DNA from 3 places in the Streptomyces sp. NPDC007205 genome. Region 3 is predicted to be linked to each of the others. Evidence: riboswitches for the same ligand, from Rfam matches in the RefSeq annotation. Region 3 holds a riboswitch; each other region holds the start of a gene.
What was found. A riboswitch is a leader RNA that binds a small molecule or an ion and turns the genes downstream of it on or off. The one in region 3 is predicted to bind cyclic di-AMP.

Region 1 (6,423 bases), on a different contig from region 3:
CCGTTGCCCACATAGATGCCGACGTGGCTGATGCCGGAGTAGAAGAAGACCAGGTCACCCGGCTGGAGTTCGGAGCGGGACACGCGCCGGCCCGCGTTGATCTGGGTGTAGGTGGTGCGGGGCAGGGAGATGCCGGCGGAGCGGTAGGCGGCCTGGGCCAGGCCCGAGCAGTCGAAGGCGTCCGGGCCGGACGCGCCCCACACATAAGGGCTGCCCAGCTTGGCGTAGGCGTAGGAGACGGCCGCCGCGGCGCGCGCGTTCGGGGCCGTGGCCGGCTCTGCATGCTCCAGCGCCTCACGGGCGTCGGAGGCCGAGCGGGAGGCACGTCCCGGCGCGACGCCGTCACCGGTGGCCTCGCTGCGCTGCTGCGGAGTGAGCTGCCCCAGCAGCCGCCGGGCCTCGTCCAGCTTGCCGGTGATGGTCCTCTTCTGCCGTTTCAGCTGCGCCTGCCGTGACCGCAGCGACGTCAGCTCGACGCGCGCGGCGCCGCGCAACTGCTCGATCTCCCGCAGTTGTTCGCGCACCCGTGACAGGGCGGCGGCCTGCCGGTCGCCGGCCCGCTCGGCGAACGCGGCGTTGTCCAGGTACCGGTCGGGATTGCCGGACAGGGCCAGCTGCCAGGCCGGTGCGAACCCGCCGTCGCGGTACTGCGCCGCCGCGATCGAACCGAGCGCCTCCCGGGCGGTGTCGAGCTTCTCCTGTTTGCGGGCGGTCTCGTCCCGCAGCGCGTTCAGGCGCCGCTGCGCCGTGTCCGCTTCCACCTTCGCGCCGTTGTACTTCTCGGTGGCGGCCTCGGCCTCCTGGTAGAGCTTGTCCACCTTGGCCTTCACCTGGGCCGGTGTCAGCTGCGGCTCGGCGTGGCCCGTGCCGTCGAACCCCGCCGCGGTGGCCGCGCCCGCCAGGGCGAGTGTGGCGGCCGTCCGGGCCGTAGGGCCGCCGATCGAGCGTTGCCGGGGCTTGCGGTGCGCTGCCACCTGGGCCGTCACGTCCTTCCGTACGACTCGTACGACCGAGGGGTCTGGCCGGGCGGCCCGACCGAGTGGTCCGTACGACGTCCGGCGGCGGCCCGCACAGGGGGAGCGGACCACCGCCGGACCTTCTCGGCGGTGGTGGCCGACGGCCGCCCCTGGCCCGGGCGGCGGTGGGAAGCCGGTCACCTGGGGGAGGACGCTAGGCCCGACGATGACAAGTGGGTAACGCGGTGTACGGAACTGGCCTCGACGGACCCGGACGCGACCGTATGTGACCGTGTCGCCGGTCCGGAGACGTCGCCTTCACGCAGCGTGGTGACCGAAGTGCGGAAAACGGGACGGACGGGAGCCGTGGGCTGCTATGGGGCGCATATATCCACATCCGTGGCTGTGTCCGGCGGACCCGGTGACACATAAGAGCCGAGAGCTGGGGCGTCATGCGGCGGCCCTCACCACTCGAACACCCCGGGAACGGCACCCTGCCGTCCCTGGGGCTGTTACCAACGAATTAGGCTCCGGCCCCATGGACGTACTCATCCATCTCTTCGTCGGCCTGCACATCATCGGCATCGCCGCGCTGCTCGGCGGTTTCCTCACCCAGATGAAGGCGATGGGCCGGGGCACGGCCCGTTTCGTGCCCGGGATGCTGCACGGCGCGCTGACCATGCTGGTCACCGGTGTGGCCCTGGTCGGCCTCAACCAGGCCGACGACCACCACATCAACACCATCAAGATCGGCGTGAAGCTGGCGCTGCTGATCGTGATCCTCGGACTGGTCTATGTGAAGCGCGACGAGGAGACAGTGGACAAGACCCAGTTCGGGCTGGTCGGTGCGCTGACAGCGGTGAATGTCTTCATCGCCGTGCTGTGGACCTGAACGCGCGCACCGCACCGGTGGCGACCGCGAGCCACACCGCCACCGCCACCCACAGCAGCACCCGTCCCGGCCATCTGAGCCACGGGACGCCGAGGACGGTCGCGACGGTCAGCGCCGCCGCCGCCGTCATCCCCATCGGAAACACCGTCGCCCACCGCCGCACGTCATAGCCGCGCCGGGGCCGCACCGCCTCGGCGGCCAGCAGCACGAGACACCCGGCCAGGTCCAGGACGAGCAGAGCGACCGTCACGGTGCGCAGCACACCGCGGTCGTCCTCGTCCCACAGATACACGCCCGCCGCATACAGGCCCGCATCCCCGGCGACGAGCAGTTTTGCCCCCGCCAGCGCCGAGATCGCGAGCGCCCCGCCCGCGATCCAGTGATCGCCGGCCCCTTCCAGCACCTGCCGGGCGTCGAAACGGGCCAGCGCGAGGCCGTAGAGCACCAGCCCCAGCCAGAACAGCACCAGTGCGATGTGCGAGAGCCACGCCGTGCGCTCGGCCGCGGCCAGCGTCGCGGCCAGTACGACGAGCCCCTGTGTGGCCACACAACACAGGAACACCGCTCCCGGCATGCGCCGCCTCCAGTGCCGGACGACCAGCACCAGCAGCACCGGCCAGAGCAGTGCCGCGAGCGCCAGCAGCGCCTCGGCCACGGCCTGCCGGCCCGGCGCCGAGATGCGGGTGCCGAGCACGGTGGTCGCGGCGACGGCGGTGAGCGCGCCGGGACTCTCCGCCTCGGCCACCCAGCGCTGCCGTTCGCAGAGCAGCCGCAGGACGAAGTCGGCGGCCAGCACCGACCAGCCGACGCCGGTCATCGCGAGCGTCACCCGGGAGAGCGCCTCGGCGCCGGTCAGATGCAGCCCCACCGACAGGATGCCGGTCGCCATCACGGCGGCTCCGGCCGCGGGAGGCCGCTCCGCCCACCACGTACGCAGACCTGAGATGCCGGGCATGCGCCCGATGCTAGGGAGCCGCACGGTCCCCGCCGGGGAAGGGCACGCGCGCGTGGAGGGCGAAAACGCCGGTACGCGCGTGTGGGGCGAGGACAGCCGGCCCGGTCAGCCTGGCCGGACCACGCTGTGGATGATCGACTCCCCGCCGTAGTAGATCGACTCCTCACGGACGTACGCGCCCGGCTTCGGGGCGTGGATCATCATGCCGTTGCCTATGTAGACGCCGACGTGGCTGATGTCGTCGTAGAAGAAGACCAGGTCGCCCGGCCGCGCATTGGCCAGCGACACCGTGGTGCCCGCATCGACCTGGTCGTACGTGGTGCGCGGAAGGGTGACTCCGGCCGCCCTCCAGGCGCCCTGGGTGAGGCCCGAGCAGTCGTAGGAGTCCGGCCCGGTGGCGCCCCACACATACGGCTTGCCGATCTGCGCGCGGGCGAAGGCGATCGCCTTCTCGGCCTTCGTGTCGTACGAACTGGATGTCGTGGACCCGGTCGAGCCGGAGCCCGTCGAACCGGATCCGGACGACGAGGACGGCGACGAGGACGAGGCGGCTTGCTGCCGGGCTGCCTGCCGCTTCGCCAGCTCGGCCGCCTTGCGTGCCGCCTCCTGCTGCTTCTCCCGCTCGACGGCGGCCAGCCGCGCCTTCTCCTGGGCCGTCAGCTGCGACAGCAGCTCGCGCGCGGAGGCGAGCTTCTTCTGGACGGTGGCCTTGGCGGTCTGCAGGTCGTGCTGCGAGTCGGTCAGCGACTGAAGGCTCTCCGCGGCCTCCCGCCGTTTCTTCATGGTCGCGGCCTGCTCGCCGATGTAGTCGTCGACCGCGCTCTTCTCCCGCGAGGTCAGCCGGTTCATCAGCTGGCTCTGGTCGAAGTAGTCCTGCGGGCTGTCCGCGAGCAGGAAGGTGGTCGTGCCGGGAGAGGCGGCGCCGGTGCGGTACTGGGCCGCGGCGAAGGAGCCCAGCTCCTCGCGGGCCTTGTTGAGGCGTTCGGTGCGCCGGGCGACATCGTCGCGCAGGGCGTCGGCCCGGCCCCGCTGCTTTCCTGTCCGCTCCTTGGCCGCGTTGTACTTCTCGGTCGCCGACTCCGCCTGGCGGTAGAGGTCGTCGACCTTCTTCTCGACCTCCTCCAGGCTCGGCTTGGTGCGATCGGTGCTCGGGACGGCCTCTGCGGTCTGCGAGAGCACGGCCATGGAGGTGAGGGCGGCGGTGGCGAGGGCGGGGGTGCGGAGGCCCGTCCCGATGGTTCCGCCGGGACGCGTCTTGCGGTGCGACGCCAAGGGAGGCGACTCCTTCCAGTGAGCCGCCTACCGGGTTAGCTGTCGGGTTCGGGCGGGGGTTCGGAAGGGTTGCCCTACGGCCTCGTCCCGGGCGGGAGTCGGCCGATTCACCCCAGGATCGGTGGGTCCCCGGCTCCGGGCGCCGTGCGGGCGCGCCGGACTCGGCGGAGGCCGCGCACGCGGCCTGACGGCAACCTAGCCAACTGGTGTGACTAGTGTGAAGGTTGGTGCGTGATATGTCCGATACATTTTCGTGATCTGACCTCCGTATCACGTTCACGTCATCGGACGATTCCGCAGCGTAAGGGCGGTGTCCTCGGACGTCGCCGCTCCGCCCGCGGGCCCGACTTCTCGGGACGGCGACCGGTTGTCGGTGGGGCGCCCTAGACTCGTAGAGCGATGAGCAGCCTCTTTGACGACAGCTTCCTGGCGGACCTCCAGCCCCCTCGCGGGCGCGAGGAGGAGCCCCCGCCGCCGCCCGAGGACGATCACGGTCCGGAGCCGCTTCCGGACGATCTGTTCGGCGGGAAGTTCGACGCGCCACCGGACCGGGACGCCTACTACCGCGACGGCGCCCCCCGCCCCGCGCTCGACGCGGCGGCCCTCCTGGAAGGGCTGAACGACAACCAGCGCGCCGCGGTCGTGCACGCCGGCTCCCCGCTGCTCATCGTCGCCGGCGCCGGCTCCGGCAAGACCCGTGTGCTCACCCACCGCATCGCCCACCTCCTCGCCGAGCGGCACGTACACCCGGGCCAGATCCTCGCGATCACCTTCACCAACAAGGCCGCGGGCGAGATGAAGGAGCGCGTCGAGCAGCTCGTCGGCCCACGCGCGAACGCGATGTGGGTGATGACCTTCCACAGCGCGTGCGTGCGCATCCTGCGCCGGGAGAGCAAGAAGCTCGGCTTCACGTCGTCGTTCTCGATCTACGACGCCGCGGACTCGAAGCGCCTGATGGCCCTGGTCTGCCGTGACCTGGACCTCGACCCCAAGCGCTTCCCGCCGAAGTCCTTCAGCGCCAAGATCAGCAACCTGAAGAACGAGCTGATCGACGAGGAGGACTTCGCCGCCCAGGCCACCGACGGCTTCGAGAAGACCCTCGCCCAGGCCTACGCCCTGTACCAGTCGCGGCTGCGCGAGGCGAACGCCCTCGACTTCGACGACCTGATCATGGCGACGGTCAACCTGCTGCGCGCCTTCCCGGACGTGGCCGAGCACTACCGCCGCCGCTTCCGGCACGTCCTGGTCGACGAGTACCAGGACACCAACCACGCCCAGTACGCGCTGGTACGGGAACTCGTCGGCACCGGGGAACACGATGAGGACACCCCGCCCGGCGAGTACGACATCCCGCCCGCCGAACTGTGCGTGGTGGGTGACGCGGACCAGTCGATCTACGCCTTCCGGGGTGCGACGATCCGCAACATCCTCCAGTTCGAGGAGGACTACCCGGACGCGACGACGATCCTGCTGGAACAGAACTACCGCTCCACGCAGACCATCCTGTCCGCCGCCAACGCGGTCATCGAGCGCAACGAGTCCCGCCGCCCGAAGAACCTGTGGACCAACGCCGGCCAGGGCGCGCGGATCACCGGCTACGTCGCCGACACCGAGCACGACGAGGCGCAGTTCGTCGCCGAGGAGATAGACCGCCTGGTGGACGCGGGGGATGCCAAGGCCGGCGACGTCGCCGTCTTCTACCGCACCAACGCCCAGTCCCGAGTCTTCGAAGAGGTCTTCATCCGTGTCGGCCTGCCCTACAAGGTCGTCGGCGGTGTCCGCTTCTACGAGCGCAAGGAGGTCCGGGACGTCCTCGCCTACCTGCGTGTCCTCGCCAACCCCGAGGACTCGGTGCCGCTGCGCCGCATCCTCAACGTCCCCAAGCGCGGCATCGGCGACCGCGCGGAGGCGATGATCGACGCGCTCTCCCAGCGCGAGAAGATCAGCTTCCCGCAGGCGCTGAAGCGTGTGGACGAGGCGTACGGCATGGCCGCGCGCTCCACCAACGCGGTCAGGCGGTTCAACACGCTGATGGAGGACCTGCGCACGATCGCCGAGTCCGGCGCCGGACCGGCCACCGTCCTGGAGGCGGTCCTCGAACGCACCGGGTATCTCGCCGAGTTGCAGGCCTCCACCGATCCGCAGGACGAGACCCGTATCGAGAACCTCCAGGAACTCGCGGCCGTGGCCCTGGAGTTCGAGCAGGAGCGCGGCGAGGGCGAACCGGTGGGGCTGGCCGATTTCCTGGAGCAGGTCGCCCTGGTCGCCGACTCCGACCAGATCCCCGACGAGGAGGACGGCGGCGGTGTCATCACCCTGATGACCCTGCACACCGCCAAGGGCCTGGA
Region 2 (6,423 bases), on a different contig from region 3:
GTCCGCTCCTGGCCGCCGCACGCAGGCATGACGGCGAACGCGTACGTCGTCGACAACCCGGAACTCACCGACCTCGCCGCACGTTTCATCAAGCAGATCGGCTACAGCGGCATCATCGACCTCGACCTGCGCTTCGACCGGCGCGACGGACAGTACAAGCTCCTCGACTTCAACCCCCGCATGGGCGCCCAGTTCCGGCTCTTCGAGACCGAGTCGGGAGTGGACGTCGTACGCGCCATGCATCTGAATCTGACCGGCCGCCCCGTTCCTGAGGGGGAGCAGCGCGCCGGCCACCGCTACATCGTGGAGAACATCGACCTGCCCGCACTCCTCGCCTACCGCCGCAGCGGCTATACGACGCCGCACGCGCCGGCGAAGGCGAGCGGGACGGAGCTGGCCTGGCTCGCGGGTGACGACCCGCTGCCGTTCCTCACGATGCTCGCCCGCTTCGTGCGCCCGGGCGCGAAGCACCTCTATCAGCTGTGGCGGACCAACCGCCGCGGCAGCAGCACCTCCACGAAGTAGGCAAGGCCACCAAGAGTGGCGCACCGTGTCCTGGGGAGGGACTTCGTGACTCGACCGGTTGCAGTCATCGGGGCCGGGCCGTTCGGCCTGTCCACCGCCGCCCATCTACGGGCGCGCGGCATCCCCGTCCGCGTCTTCGGCGACCCCATGGTCAGCTGGCGCGACCACATGCCCGAGGGCATGATCCTGAAGTCGACGCCCGCCGCCTCCAACCTCAACTGCCCGCAGCCCGGCCACACGCTCGCCGACTACTGCGACGCGGCCGGGATCCGCCGTCTGGTGTCCGACGAGGACATCATCCCGGTGGAGACGTTCATCGCCTACGGCGAGTGGTTCCAGCAGAAGCTGGTCCCCGGCCTGGAGCGGGTGCGGGTCGTCTCCGTGGACCGCGACAAGAGCGGCGGCTTGGAACTGAAGCTGGACTCCGGTGAGACGTTCACCGCGCGCGCCGTCGTCGTCGCCACCGGACTGTCGGGCCTGGCGCACCTCCCGGCGGAGCTGGCGGGGGCCGCGGCCGACGGACCGGCGGCCACGGGCCCGGTCTCGCACAGCTCCCAGCACCACGACCTGAGCCGTTTCGCCGGCAGGGAGCTGATCGTGGTCGGCGCCGGGCAGTCCGCACTGGAGACGGCGGCGCTTGCCGCCGAGGCGGGGGCACGCGTGCGTGTCGTCGCGCGCGGCCGGGGCCGGGTCGCCTTCGGCGCCCCGCCCTGGGACCAGCCGAAGCTGCGCCCCGAGTCCCCGTTCGGCCGGGCATGGTCGCTGTGGGCGTTCAGCTACTACCCGCACCCCTACCGCTATCTGCCCGAGGCCACCCGCCACTTCCTGGTCCGCAGGGTCCTCGGCCCGCTCGGCGCCTGGTGGCTGCGCGAGCGCTTCCAGAGCGCCGTGCTGGTCCAGGACGTGGAGCGGGTCGTGGGCGCCGAGGCGCCGGACGGCACCCCCGTCCTCACCGTCCGCACCCACGGCGGCCGTAGCGAGCGGCTCACCGCCGACCACGTCATCGCCGCCACCGGCTACCGCGTCGACATCGCGGCGATGGACTTCCTCGGCCACGAACTGCGCACCCGGCTCGCCGTGAGCCGTGGCACGCCCAAGCTCGGCCCCGGCTACGTCTCCTCCGTCCCAGGGCTGTATTTCACGGGTCTGCCGGCGGCGGCGTCGTACGGCCCCGTGATGCGCTTCGTCTGCGGTACGGAGTTCGCCTCTCCGCGCCTGACGAAACACCTCGCGGCGACCCACGGCTGAAGCCTCCGGGAAGACGGCGGCACGGGCCTGCCGGCGGCGTCGCTCCAGGGCGTCCGGCAGGACGGGGTGCCGCAGGAGCGGGTGGAGATCGTCGGGCTCCGGGCCGGCCGAGCGGAGGACCCGGCGAAGTCGCCGACCACTACGACGAGAAGCAGGTGGCGCGTGCGTACCTCCACCGAGGAGGTGGTGCGCACCACTTGGGGCTGACCAGTACGCAAGTACGCAGGACGACAAGATGAGTCGGCGAGGCGAGGTATCCGTATTCTCTGATCATGGCAGCCTCCCCCGCGTACGCTCTGATCGCCACCGACCTGGACGGAACGCTGCTGCGCGGCGACGACACGGTCTCCGACCGGTCGCTCGCCGCGCTCGCGCGGGCGGCGCGGGCCGGAGTCCGGCACCTGGTGGTGACGGGCCGCCCGGCCCCGCGGGTACGGCCTCTGCTCGAACACCTCGGCTGCACGGGGCTCGCGGTGTGCGGGCAGGGCGCGCAGGTCTACGACGCCGTGTCCGGCCGTCTGTTGTGGTCGGTCCGGCTGGACCGGGAACTGGCCGAGACCGCGCTCGGCAAGATCGAGGCTGAGGTGGGGCAGGTCTACGCGGCCGTGGACCAGGACGGTGTCGACGGGCTCACGCTCATCGAGCCCGGCTATCTGATGCCGCACCCGACCCTGCCCGCGGTAAGGGTCGGCCGGCGCGACGACCTGTGGTGCGAGCCCATCAGCAAGGTGCTGTTGCGCCATGCCGACCTGTCCGACGACGAGTTGGCGGCGGTCGCGCGCGCGGTGGTGGGCTCACTGGCGACGGTCACCATGTCGGGGCCGGGAACCGTGGAGCTGCAGCCGTCCGGGGTGACCAAGGCGACCGGCCTCGCGCTGGCCGCCGAGCGGCTCGGGATCGCCGCAAGGGAGGCTCTGGCGTTCGGCGACATGCCGAACGACATCCCGATGTTCGACTGGGCCGGACACGGGGTCGCCATGGCCAACGCGCACCCCGAACTCAAGGCGGTGGCCGACGAGATCACCCTGTCGAACGAGGACGACGGCATCGCCGTCGTCCTCGAACGACTGTTTCCGGCCGGCTGACCGGCACCGACCGACTGACCGGCCTATCAGTAGGTGTCTGTCCTGCCGGTCCGCGGAGCTGTCAGTACGCGCCGAAGACGTTGTCGATCGACCCGTACCGCTTGGCCGCGTAGTTGCAGGCGGCGGTGATGTTCGCGACCGGGTCGTAGATGTTGAAGGACGTTCCGGCCACGTGGTACGCGTTGAACGTCGGGTCGATGACCTGGAGCAGGCCCTTGGACGGGATGCCCGCGGCGGCGTTGGAGTCCCACAGGTTGATGGCGCTGGGGTTGCCGGAGGACTCCCGCATGACGTTGCGGTAGATGCCGTTGTAGCTGCCGGGGATGCCCTTCTGGGCCATGATCGCGAGGGACTCGCGGATCCAGCCGTCGAGGGTGTTCGGGTAACCGGCGGGGGTGGTGGAGACCGTGGTGGCGGCCGGGGTCGCTGCGGAGGCGCTGGTCGCCCCGATGAGCGGCAGGGCGAGGACGGCGGCACCGGTGCCGGCGGCGGCGAGGGCGCGGACGAGGCGGTTGTTCCGGGTACGGCGGTGCTGAGCGGCAGCAGGCATGGGGAAGTTCCTCTCCGACGCCTGCGAGGTGAGCTGTCGGGTTCGGGCGGGGAGGTGCCCGGCCGTGCCCGGGAAGGCACGGCTTCACCCCAAGCCGTTCCGGTGCGACGTGTGCCGTCCGGTCCGGCGAGTTACCTGGGTCCCCCGCTCCTGCCATAGGAATGAGTCCGTGGATGGTTATGCGGGCGGTGGCAGGATTCGGCGTCCGCCCGACGGCCCGGAACGTATGCGAGAGCACATGTCGGGAACAAGTACCGGATTCACACAACGTCCTATTTGACCTTGATCTATGCCCTATGAGGTGCTTGATCCTTTGCGGTTGCCAAGCCTCAACTCGCCAGCGGGGCAAGGGGGCAAGGGGGGATCGGCGGGGGTGGGGTGCCGGTGGACGCCAGTGACTCAACTCACGAAATGACAAAGTACTTCAAGTCGGACATGGGGGATTCGAGTGGGTCGGCTGGATGGCGGAACCCGTGACCCGGCACCCGTCGTCGCCCTGGGGGCGCAGGCGTTGCTGCGCTCGCCTCTCGACTCGCCCCTTCAGTCATGACAAAGCGGACAGAGTTCTGTTAAGTCGATAAATATACGTTCATTTCACATGATCAAAAACATTCCGGTCCTGACCTGATACCTCCCAGGCTGGACCGGTGGGCGCTATCGGTGATCGAAAGAGGACCGGATACGCTGACGAGTGATGGCAGCGACCTATCGACAAACCGTGTAATCGCCAGCAGACACCAGCAGACAGGAGACCCCTCGTGACCGTCGTCGGGCCGTTCGGGCTGAGCGTGCGGGACCAGGCTCTGGAAGCCGATGTCCAGGCCGGATTGACGGCTGTCGAGGAAGGCTTGCTCGAGGCCACCAAGAGCGAGGTGCCGTTCATCACGGGGGCCGCGCAGCACCTCGTGCGGGCCGGCGGGAAGCGGTTCAGGCCGCTGCTCGTGATGCTCGCGGCCCAGTTCGGCGACCCCTATGCGCCGGGAGTCGTGCCGTCGGCCGTGGTCGTGGAGCTGACCCACCTGGCCACGCTGTACCACGACGACGTCATGGACGAGGCGGCCGTACGGCGTGGCGTGGACAGCGCCAACACGCGCTGGGGCAACTCGGTCGCGGTCCTCACCGGCGACTTCCTCTTCGCCCGGGCCTCCCAGATCCTTGCCGACCTCGGTCCCGAGGCCGTCCGGGTCCAGGCCCTCGCGTTCGAGCGGCTGGTCACGGGTCAGATCCTGGAGACCGCCGGTCCCTCCGACGGCCGCGACCCGGTCGAGCACTACCTGGACGTGCTCGGCGGCAAGACGGGCTCGCTGGTGGCGGTGTCGTGCCGGTTCGGCGCGATGATGTCCGGCGCCGACGAGACGGTCGTCGACGTGCTCACCCAGTACGGCGAGCGGCTCGGCGTCGCCTTCCAGCTCGCCGACGACGTCCTGGACATCGCCTCCGACTCGCACGAGTCCGGCAAGACCCCCGGCACCGACCTGCGCGAGGGCATTCCGACGCTCCCGGTGCTGCGGCTGCGCGAGCGGGCGGCCCGGCTGGCGCTGCCCGAGGACATCGCGCTGTGCCGGCTGCTGGACTCCGACCTCAGCGACGACGCCCGGCACGCCGAGGCGCTGGCCGCGCTGCGCGCCCACCCCGCGCTGGAGCAGGCCCGTCGGGACACCATCCGGTATGCGGAGGAGGCTCGCGCCGCGCTGGCGCCGCTGCGGGAGTGCGACGCCAAGGCGGCGCTGATGGAGCTGTGCGACGCGGTGGTGCACCGCGCCGGCTGACCCCGGCCGTCCGCGCGAGCCACGCCGCGCGGCAGCGACCGGCCGTACGGCCCCTGTGCGACCCGTACGGCCCAGCGGCACGGCCTGGTGCGATACCCAACCCGCAGACGTCCGTGCCCCCGTACGGCCCCCTCCGTTCCGGTGAGACCCCTACGGGTCGGGGGAGCCGCTGCCCCTACGTGTCATACCGCAGGCGTACACGGAGTTGGCTCCGTGGTCTGACGCTTCTTCATGGCCGATTTGGTGAGATGGACACCACGGACATCACCACTCCTCACCGATTCGGGTGAGAATGGCGGCTCTGGTGGACCAACGTGAGGACAGCCGCCGCCGACGACGGAGGTAAGGCACACATGGCACCGTACGAAACCGACGACGCGGTGGACGCCGCGCAGGAGGAAGCTCCGCGCGGCGGACGCCGCAAGGCCGCCCGCTACGCGGTCCCGGTCGCGGTGGTGGGGGTGGCGGCGGCCACGATCGGGCTGGTCCCGGCGCTCGCCGCCTCCGGTGACCCCGACCTGCCCAGGATCACCGCACAACAGCTCATCGAGAAGATCGCCAAGTCGGACGTGCAGCAGCTGTCCGGCACCGTGCGGACCAGCACCGACCTCGGCCTGCCCAACCTGGGCGGCCTGGAGAACAGCCTGGCCTCGGGGGCGGCCAGGGGCTCCGGCGGCGGCTCCTCCGCCGACCCGCAGTCCCGGCTCACCTCGCTGGTCTCCGGCACGCACACGCTGCGCGTCGCCGCGGACGGCCCGCAGAAGCAGAAGCTGTCGCTGCTGGAGAGCGGCTCCGAGTACAGCCTCATCCACAACGGCACGGACGTGTGGGGCTACGACAGCAGGAGCAACGAGGTCTACCACGGCACCTCGGCCGACTCCGGCAAAGACCACAGGGCCGAGCCCCCGGCCACCCCCAAGGACTTCGCCGACGAGGCGCTGAAGTCGGTGGACGACACCACGTCCGTCACCGTCGACGGCACCGAGCAGGTCGCCGGCCGTGACGCCTACAAGCTGCTGATCAAGCCCCGGCAGTCCGGCACCACGGTCGGCGCGATCAGCATCGCCGTCGACGCGAAGACGGGCATGCCGCTGAAGTTCACGCTGACCCCGAAGAGCGGCGGCGCCGCCGTCCTCGACGCGGGCTTCACGCAGGTCTCCTTCGCGAAGCCGGACGCCTCTACCTTCGCCTTCACCCCGCCCAAGGGCGCGAAGGTGACGGAGGGGAAGAAGGAGAAGAAGGAGCC
Region 3 (6,423 bases):
AGTCCAGCGAGGCCTGCAGCCGCTCGGGGCTGATGTTGGAGGCGGCGATGTGCCGGACCTTGCCCGCCTTCACCAGCTCGTCCAGCGCGCCGATGATCTCCTCGACCGGCACCTCGGGCTTGTCGAAGTGGGTGTAGTAGAGGTCGATGTAGTCGGTGTCCAGGCGGCGCAGGGAGGCGTCGGCGGCGGCCTTGATGTTGGCCGCGGACAGGCCCTGGTACTCGGGGTGCTGGCTGACCTTGGTGGCGATGACGACGTCGGCGCGGTTGCCGCGGGCCTTGACCCACTTGCCGATGATCGTCTCGGACTCGCCGCCCTTGTTGCCCTCGATCCAGGCGGAGTAGGCGTCGGCGGTGTCGATGAAGTTGCCGCCGGCGGCCGTGTAGGCGTCGAGGACGGCGAAGGAGGTCTCCTCGTCGGCGGTCCAGCCGAAGACGTTGCCGCCCAGGGAGAGCGGGAAGACCTCAAGGTCGGAGGAACCGAGTTTGCGCAGAGAAGTCATGCTCTATGCCAACGCCGGCGATGGATGATCGCATTCCACCGCCGGCGAAGATCCCGCACATGGGGAAGTCAGGGGTTGAGGCCCTTGTCCCGCAGCCACGGCGCCGGGTCGATGCCGGCGGCCTGGCCGTCCGGGTGGACCTCCAGGTGCAGGTGCGGGCCGGTGACGTTGCCGGTGGCGCCGATGCGGCCGATGACCTCGCCGGTCGAGACCTTCTGGCCGACCTTGACGTTGATCGAGGACTGGTGGCAGAACCACAGCTCGGTGCCGTCGTCCAGAGTGAGGACCGTGCGGTAGCCGTAGGCGCCGGCCCAGCCGGCCTGGGTGATCGTGCCGCCGTGGACGGCCTTGATGAGGGTGCCGGTGGGAGCGGCGAAGTCGAGGCCGGTGTGGTAGCCGGAGGACCACATGGCCCCGGGCTGGCCGAAGGTGCCGGTGATCGTGTACGAGACGACGGGCAGCTGGTACTGCCTGGCCAGCTCGGCCAGGCGCTTGGCCTCGGCCGCCTTCTTGGCGTCGGCCTCCGCCTTCTCCTTGGCGGCGGTGGCCTTGGCGGCGGCCTCCTGCTCCGCCTTGGCCGCGGCGTCGGCGGTCTGCTTCTCGGCGGCGGCGAGCGTGGCGGCGGTGGCCTTGCTGTCGGCCTTGCCCTGCTGCTGCTCGGCCTGGGCCATGATCCGGTTGCGCAGCGCCTCGCCCGCGTCGGAGTCCTTGCTGTCGGCCGAGGTCACGCCGACGTTGCCGAGCGCGGTGGGGTGCTCCTGGTGCGCGTCGGAGGAGTCGTCGCCGAAGAGGTGGCCGACGGAGTCCAGGTCCGGCAGGGATATGGAGACCGGCGGCTTGCCGGTGTTGGCGCTGGCCATGCCGCCCGCGCCGACCGCGGCCAGTACGCCGACGCCGAGGACGGTGGAGCTGCGCGCGAAACCGCCGCGCTGCTTGGCGACGCGGTGCCGGCCGCGGACCGGGGCGACGGAGTCCTCGGTGGGGTTCCACTCCTCCCAGGGGCCCTCTTCGGCACGGTAGGCGCCGTAGCCGAAGGTCTCGGGCTCGGTCGGCGCGGGCATGGACGGGGCTTCTGGGGCAGGCCGGTTGGACGCCACTCGGGCGTACTCCTTTCCTTCCTCCGCCTACCGGGTTAGCTGACGGGTTCGGAGCAGGAAGGTCTCCTACGCGCGTATACCGACTGCGGCATTCGCGCGATTCACCCCAAGATGGTGGTTCCCCGGTTCCCTCGCAGGATTCGGCGCGTGCGCACGGAGCCGTCTCTTGTGACGGCTGGGACGACCGCGCTGCGTTATCGAACGTTAATAGACCTGCTGGTCACTTTCCAAGCCGTTCGGCTTGATCATTAACGATTTCACCCGTGGACTTACCGGCCAGGACTGCTGCAAAACGGGCGAGTTGACCGGCGTTCAGGAGTCTCGGCGTTTTTGATGGTGACTCAGATGTTATGCGCACGGCGGTCGAGCTGTCACCGTCGGTGACCTTGCCGGGCGGGGCCGGGAAACGGGTGTGCGCGCCGCCCTCCGCATGGGGTACTCTGGAGTCACAACGACGCGGGGTGGAGCAGCTCGGTAGCTCGCTGGGCTCATAACCCAGAGGTCGCAGGTTCAAATCCTGTCCCCGCTACTGAAGGCCCAGGGCCGGAATCCAGTGGATTCCGGCCCTGGGTGTTTTCAGCCCCCCAGCAGATGCCCGTTCGGCGCCTTGGCGGGTCCCGCCAGCTCCGGCAGTACGACCACCTGCGCACCCGCCCTGGCCAGGACCCCCGTACCGTCGGCCGAGGCAACGAACGTGTCCGGCTCCCGCCACGCGGTGACCACCCTGCGCACCCCCGCCCGCAGAATCAGCTCGGCGCAGGGCGCCGGCCGAGAGGCCCGCCGGGCACAGGGCTCCAGGCTGCTGTAGACCGTTGCGCCGGCCAGCCGGGAATCCGCCGGGTCGACCTTCGCCAGCGCCGCCTCCTCCGCGTGGACCACGGGGTCGTCGCCCTCCCGGGAATGGCCCCGGGCCAGCTCCGTACCGTCGGCGGCGACCACGACCGCGCCGACGCTGAACGCCGTCTCCGAGGGCGGGCACAGCGCGGCCAGGTCGCAGGCGGTGCGCAGCCAGTGGCGGTCGGCGGCGGCGGGGACCGGGCCGGTGCCGGGGGCCGTGGGCTCGTAGCGCATGAGGACCACGTCCTCGATGCGACGGGTCTCGGTGAGCCGCAGCCGGCCGGGCTGGTAGGCGCCCGGGCCGAACAGGCGGGGGGCGGCCGGGTCGCCGACGAACAGCGGCGCGAGCACCAGCTGGAGCTCGTCGGCGAGGCCCAGCTGGAGCAGCTGGGTGTGGACCGTACCGCCGCCCTCGACCATCAGGCGCCGTATGCCGCGCACCTCGTGCAGATTCCGCAGCAGGGCGTGCCAGTCGAGCTCGGGGCCGAGCGGGACGATGCCGGCGGTGCCGCCGAGGAGGCGTGCGGCCCGTTCGGCGCCCTGGTCGGTCGTGTAGACGAGTTTGTCGCCGCCGGTGTGCCAGAAGTGGGCGTCGGGATCGAGGTCGCCGGTGGCGGTGACGGTGACCTTCAGCGGGTACTCCGGCCGGCCCCCGGCCACCCGGGCCGCGCGGCGCTCGGCGGAGTTGACCAGCAGCCGTGGGTTGTCGGCGCGGATCGTGCCGGCGCCGACCAGAATCGCGTCGACGGAGGCCCGGACCGCGTCGACCCGGTCGAAGTCGGCCGGACTGGACAGCAGGAGCCGGTCGGGGCCGGTGTCGTCCAGGTAGCCGTCGAGGGAGACGGCGGCGGACAGCAGCACATAGGGGTACGACATCGGCGCGCTCTCCCTGCGAAGTGGCTCTTGGTTCAAGTTTGAAACAAACTTACACTGGCGGCATGACGACCCGCTGGCTCACTCCCGAGGAGCAGCGCGCCTGGCGCGCCTACCTGGCCGCCGCCCGGCTCCTGGACGACGCGATCGACCGGAACCTGCAGCAGACGGCCGGCATGCCGCATCTGTTCTACTCCGTGCTGGCCAACCTCTCCGAAGCACCCGACCGGCGGCTGCGCATGACCGATCTCGCCGAGACGCTGAAGATCACGCGCAGTCGGCTGACCTATGCGGTGACCCGCCTCGAGCGGGACGGGCTGGTGCGCCGCGAGGACTGCCGCTGGGACAAGCGCAGCAGCATCGCCGTGCTGACGGGCGAGGGGCTGGCCGTGCTGGAGCGTACGGCACCCGGACACGTGCAGACCGTGCGCGCCACTTTGTTCGACCGGCTCACACCGGAACAGGTCGGGCAGCTGGAGGAGATCTGCACCGGGATCGCGCGCGGGTTGCAGGGCGACGACACCGAGCCCGGGGCGGCGGAGGACGTGCCCTGGCGGCGCCGGTCGTCCTGTTCCTCGTCGGCCCCGCCCGCGTCCCCGGAGTCCCGTCCGGCCGGAAACTGATTGCTTTAAGTTTTAAGCGTGCAGTAGGGTCCCTGCGTGCCGCTGCTTCAAATCTGAAGCAACTTTCCCGGAGGGACCCGCATGCCCGACACCACCGCCGCCACGCCGCGCGCCCGCGTCCGGGTACCGCTGCGCTTCCACGACGGCTACAGCGTCGACGCCGAACTCGTCACCTTCCACGGCCTGGCCGACGGCCAGGAGCATGTCGCCGTCGTCCTCGGCGACCCCGGCCCGGTCCCGCTGGTGCGCCTGCACTCCGAGTGCCTGACCGGCGACGTCTTCGGCTCGGCCCGCTGCGACTGCGGACCCCAGCTGCGCGAGGCGGTCGAGCGCATCGCCGCCACCGGTGGCGTCCTGCTCTACCTCCGCCAGGAGGGCCGCGGCATCGGCCTCTACAACAAGCTCGACGCCTACGCCCTCCAGGACCAGGGCCTCGACACCTACGAGGCGAACGCCGCGCTCGGCCTGCCGGAGGACGCCCGCGACTACACCGCCGCCGCGCAGATGCTCGCCGCCCTCGGCATCGACGAGCTGGACCTGCTGTCCAACAACCCCGACAAGGCCGAGCAGTTGCGCACGCTGGGCGTCGTCGTACGGGACCGCGTGCCGACCGGTGTCTTCACCACGGCCCACAACGTCCGCTACCTGCGCGCGAAGGTCCTCCAGACCCGCCACACCCTCCCCCTGGCCGAACTGACGGAGCTGACCGCGGGCTGACGCTCAGCTCCGGCGGTGGCCCGGGAGGCGGAGGGCCGGCAGGGCCGGCAGGGTCGCCGCGACGGTGTACGCGGTGCGGAAACCGGCCGGGTGCAGGCCCGCCGAGCCCGGCACCACCGACAGCACGGCCGTGCCGACGGAGACGCCCAGCTGGGAGTTGATGCTCAGCGCGGTGCTCGCCGCGGGCAGCCCCCGGCTCGCGGTGGTCATCGTCGGCATCAGCACCATGCCGGTGCCGAGCCCATCACCATGGCCGATGTGACGATCCGCCAGGACGGGACCCCGGGTATCCCGGACTACCAGGCCAGCAGTGCCATCCCGAGGGCGGCCACCGCGATGCCGGCCGGGATCAGCCGGCGCGGCGCCACCGTGTCGATCCGGCGCGCCGCGACCTGCATCGTCGTACCGACCACGAGACCGACCGGCCCTCCCGCCGGCGGAGACGGACCGTCTCATCAGGGGCGGGGTGGCGGCGTTCCTGCGGGCCTACGGCGCCTGAACCCCCTGGGGAGTTGCCATGCCGTCGGCCTGCCGCGGCTGCTCGACGATCGGTTTCAGCCAGGCCTCGCGCCCGCCCCGCGCTGCGCGCCTAGCCGTTCGCCCGCCATCCCGGCCGTCGCGACACGGGCAAGTCACCCTGACGGACGCACAGAGGTCCGAGCGGGCCGACCGTGACGGCAAGGCCGCCGGTGGCCGGATCCGTTCGCTCTATATGCGCGGAATGAAATTTCCCGGCTACTCGCATTTTCGCAATTGCGGTCATCGGACTCGGCGGATACTGCTTTCGGGCCACGAAAACACCCGAATGCCGCACACCCCCGCCACCCGAGGAGCTCGTTAGGCGGTCGTGACACTGACTGAGAGGCTCGCGGCCGGGAATCTTCGCTCGGCGCTCACACTTCAGGCGGAACACGATGAAGGGGAGGGGTACTTTGACGGATGTTCGGATCTTCTCGATGAGTTCCTGAGGAGAATCACCCAGCTGGAAACCGAGTATCTGCAGGCGATGGTGGGGCTATAGGACTTACCTGATGGACAGGATGCAGGACGAAGACATCTTCAGCGACTCCGAGTTCAGCACGATCGAGATAGAGTGGGACCCGGTCGAAGAGCTGGCCCAGATGCTGTCCGCGGCGTCCGGCGCGAATCCCGAGCCGAGCCCGCCGCACGAACGGTCCAGCCACAGGCGGAACCGGCGGCGGATCCGCACGGAATCCCGCTCGCCCGAGAACAATCGCAGCGCTCACGTCACCCTCTTGATCGCGACGATCTCGGTGTGTGCAATCTGCATGTTGGGCTGGTCGTTTTCTTATTCTTATACCCAGCTCCGCGCCACCGCCTCTTCCGTACTGCCGATGAGACTGGCCCAGTGGTGGCCGCTGACGGTGTACGGACCGTGGCTCGTGGCCGCCCTTTCCATTCTGCGGGCCACGGTGCAGAGTCGGAGTGCGCGCAGATCCTGGGGTGTGCTGCTGGGCGCCTCCGCCATGGCCGTCGCCCTGTGCGTCAGTCATTCATCACATTCACCGCTTTCACTGATCATCTTCGGAATTCCACCGATCACCGCACTGGTGTGTTTCTGGGAGATCGTCGGGCAGGTCTCATCCAAGGTGTCCAAGCCCCGGCACGCCGCACACAGTCGGCGGAACTCCAAGCCGCAAGGGCCGTCGTTCGACACCCCTTGAAGTACGGCGCCCGGACCGGTTGCAGCCGGTCCGGACGCCGCCAAGGGTCACCGACCGTGTTCGTTCGACATGCGGAGCGTGCGGGTCTA

Region 1: it holds a riboswitch for cyclic di-AMP, as region 3 does, so the genes downstream of both, ABZ624_RS00345 (NlpC/P60 family protein) here and ABZ624_RS08760 (M23 family metallopeptidase) in region 3, are expected to answer to the same signal.
Region 2: it holds a riboswitch for cyclic di-AMP, as region 3 does, so the genes downstream of both, ABZ624_RS26945 (transglycosylase SLT domain-containing protein) here and ABZ624_RS08760 (M23 family metallopeptidase) in region 3, are expected to answer to the same signal.

The regions. Positions count from the first base shown of each region.
Region 1 is NZ_JBEYEW010000001.1:72,109-78,531, forward strand. Features, by position in the region: gene ABZ624_RS00330 (NlpC/P60 family protein) at 1-974, opposite strand, end outside; gene ABZ624_RS00335 (hypothetical protein) at 1,495-1,848, shown strand; gene ABZ624_RS00340 (tellurite resistance/C4-dicarboxylate transporter family protein) at 1,826-2,803, opposite strand; gene ABZ624_RS00345 (NlpC/P60 family protein) at 2,909-4,075, opposite strand; cyclic di-AMP (ydaO/yuaA leader) riboswitch at 4,083-4,252, opposite strand; gene pcrA (DNA helicase PcrA) at 4,475-6,423, shown strand, end outside.
Region 2 is NZ_JBEYEW010000018.1:79,552-85,974, reverse strand. Features, by position in the region: gene ABZ624_RS26960 (ATP-grasp domain-containing protein) at 1-525, shown strand, start outside; gene ABZ624_RS26955 (FAD-dependent oxidoreductase) at 571-1,773, shown strand; gene ABZ624_RS26950 (HAD family hydrolase) at 2,046-2,858, shown strand; gene ABZ624_RS26945 (transglycosylase SLT domain-containing protein) at 2,920-3,408, opposite strand; cyclic di-AMP (ydaO/yuaA leader) riboswitch at 3,414-3,586, opposite strand; gene ABZ624_RS26940 (polyprenyl synthetase family protein) at 4,167-5,177, shown strand; gene ABZ624_RS26935 (DUF2092 domain-containing protein) at 5,531-6,423, shown strand, end outside.
Region 3 is NZ_JBEYEW010000004.1:20,916-27,338, forward strand. Features, by position in the region: gene ABZ624_RS08755 (aldo/keto reductase) at 1-502, opposite strand, end outside; gene ABZ624_RS08760 (M23 family metallopeptidase) at 571-1,599, opposite strand; cyclic di-AMP (ydaO/yuaA leader) riboswitch at 1,607-1,755, opposite strand; tRNA gene ABZ624_RS08765 (tRNA-Met) at 2,055-2,128, shown strand; gene ABZ624_RS08770 (dihydrofolate reductase family protein) at 2,176-3,312, opposite strand; gene ABZ624_RS08775 (MarR family transcriptional regulator) at 3,375-3,932, shown strand; gene ribA (GTP cyclohydrolase II) at 4,014-4,649, shown strand; gene ABZ624_RS08785 (hypothetical protein) at 4,653-4,868, opposite strand; gene ABZ624_RS08790 (hypothetical protein) at 5,497-5,670, shown strand; gene ABZ624_RS08795 (DUF2637 domain-containing protein) at 5,681-6,334, shown strand.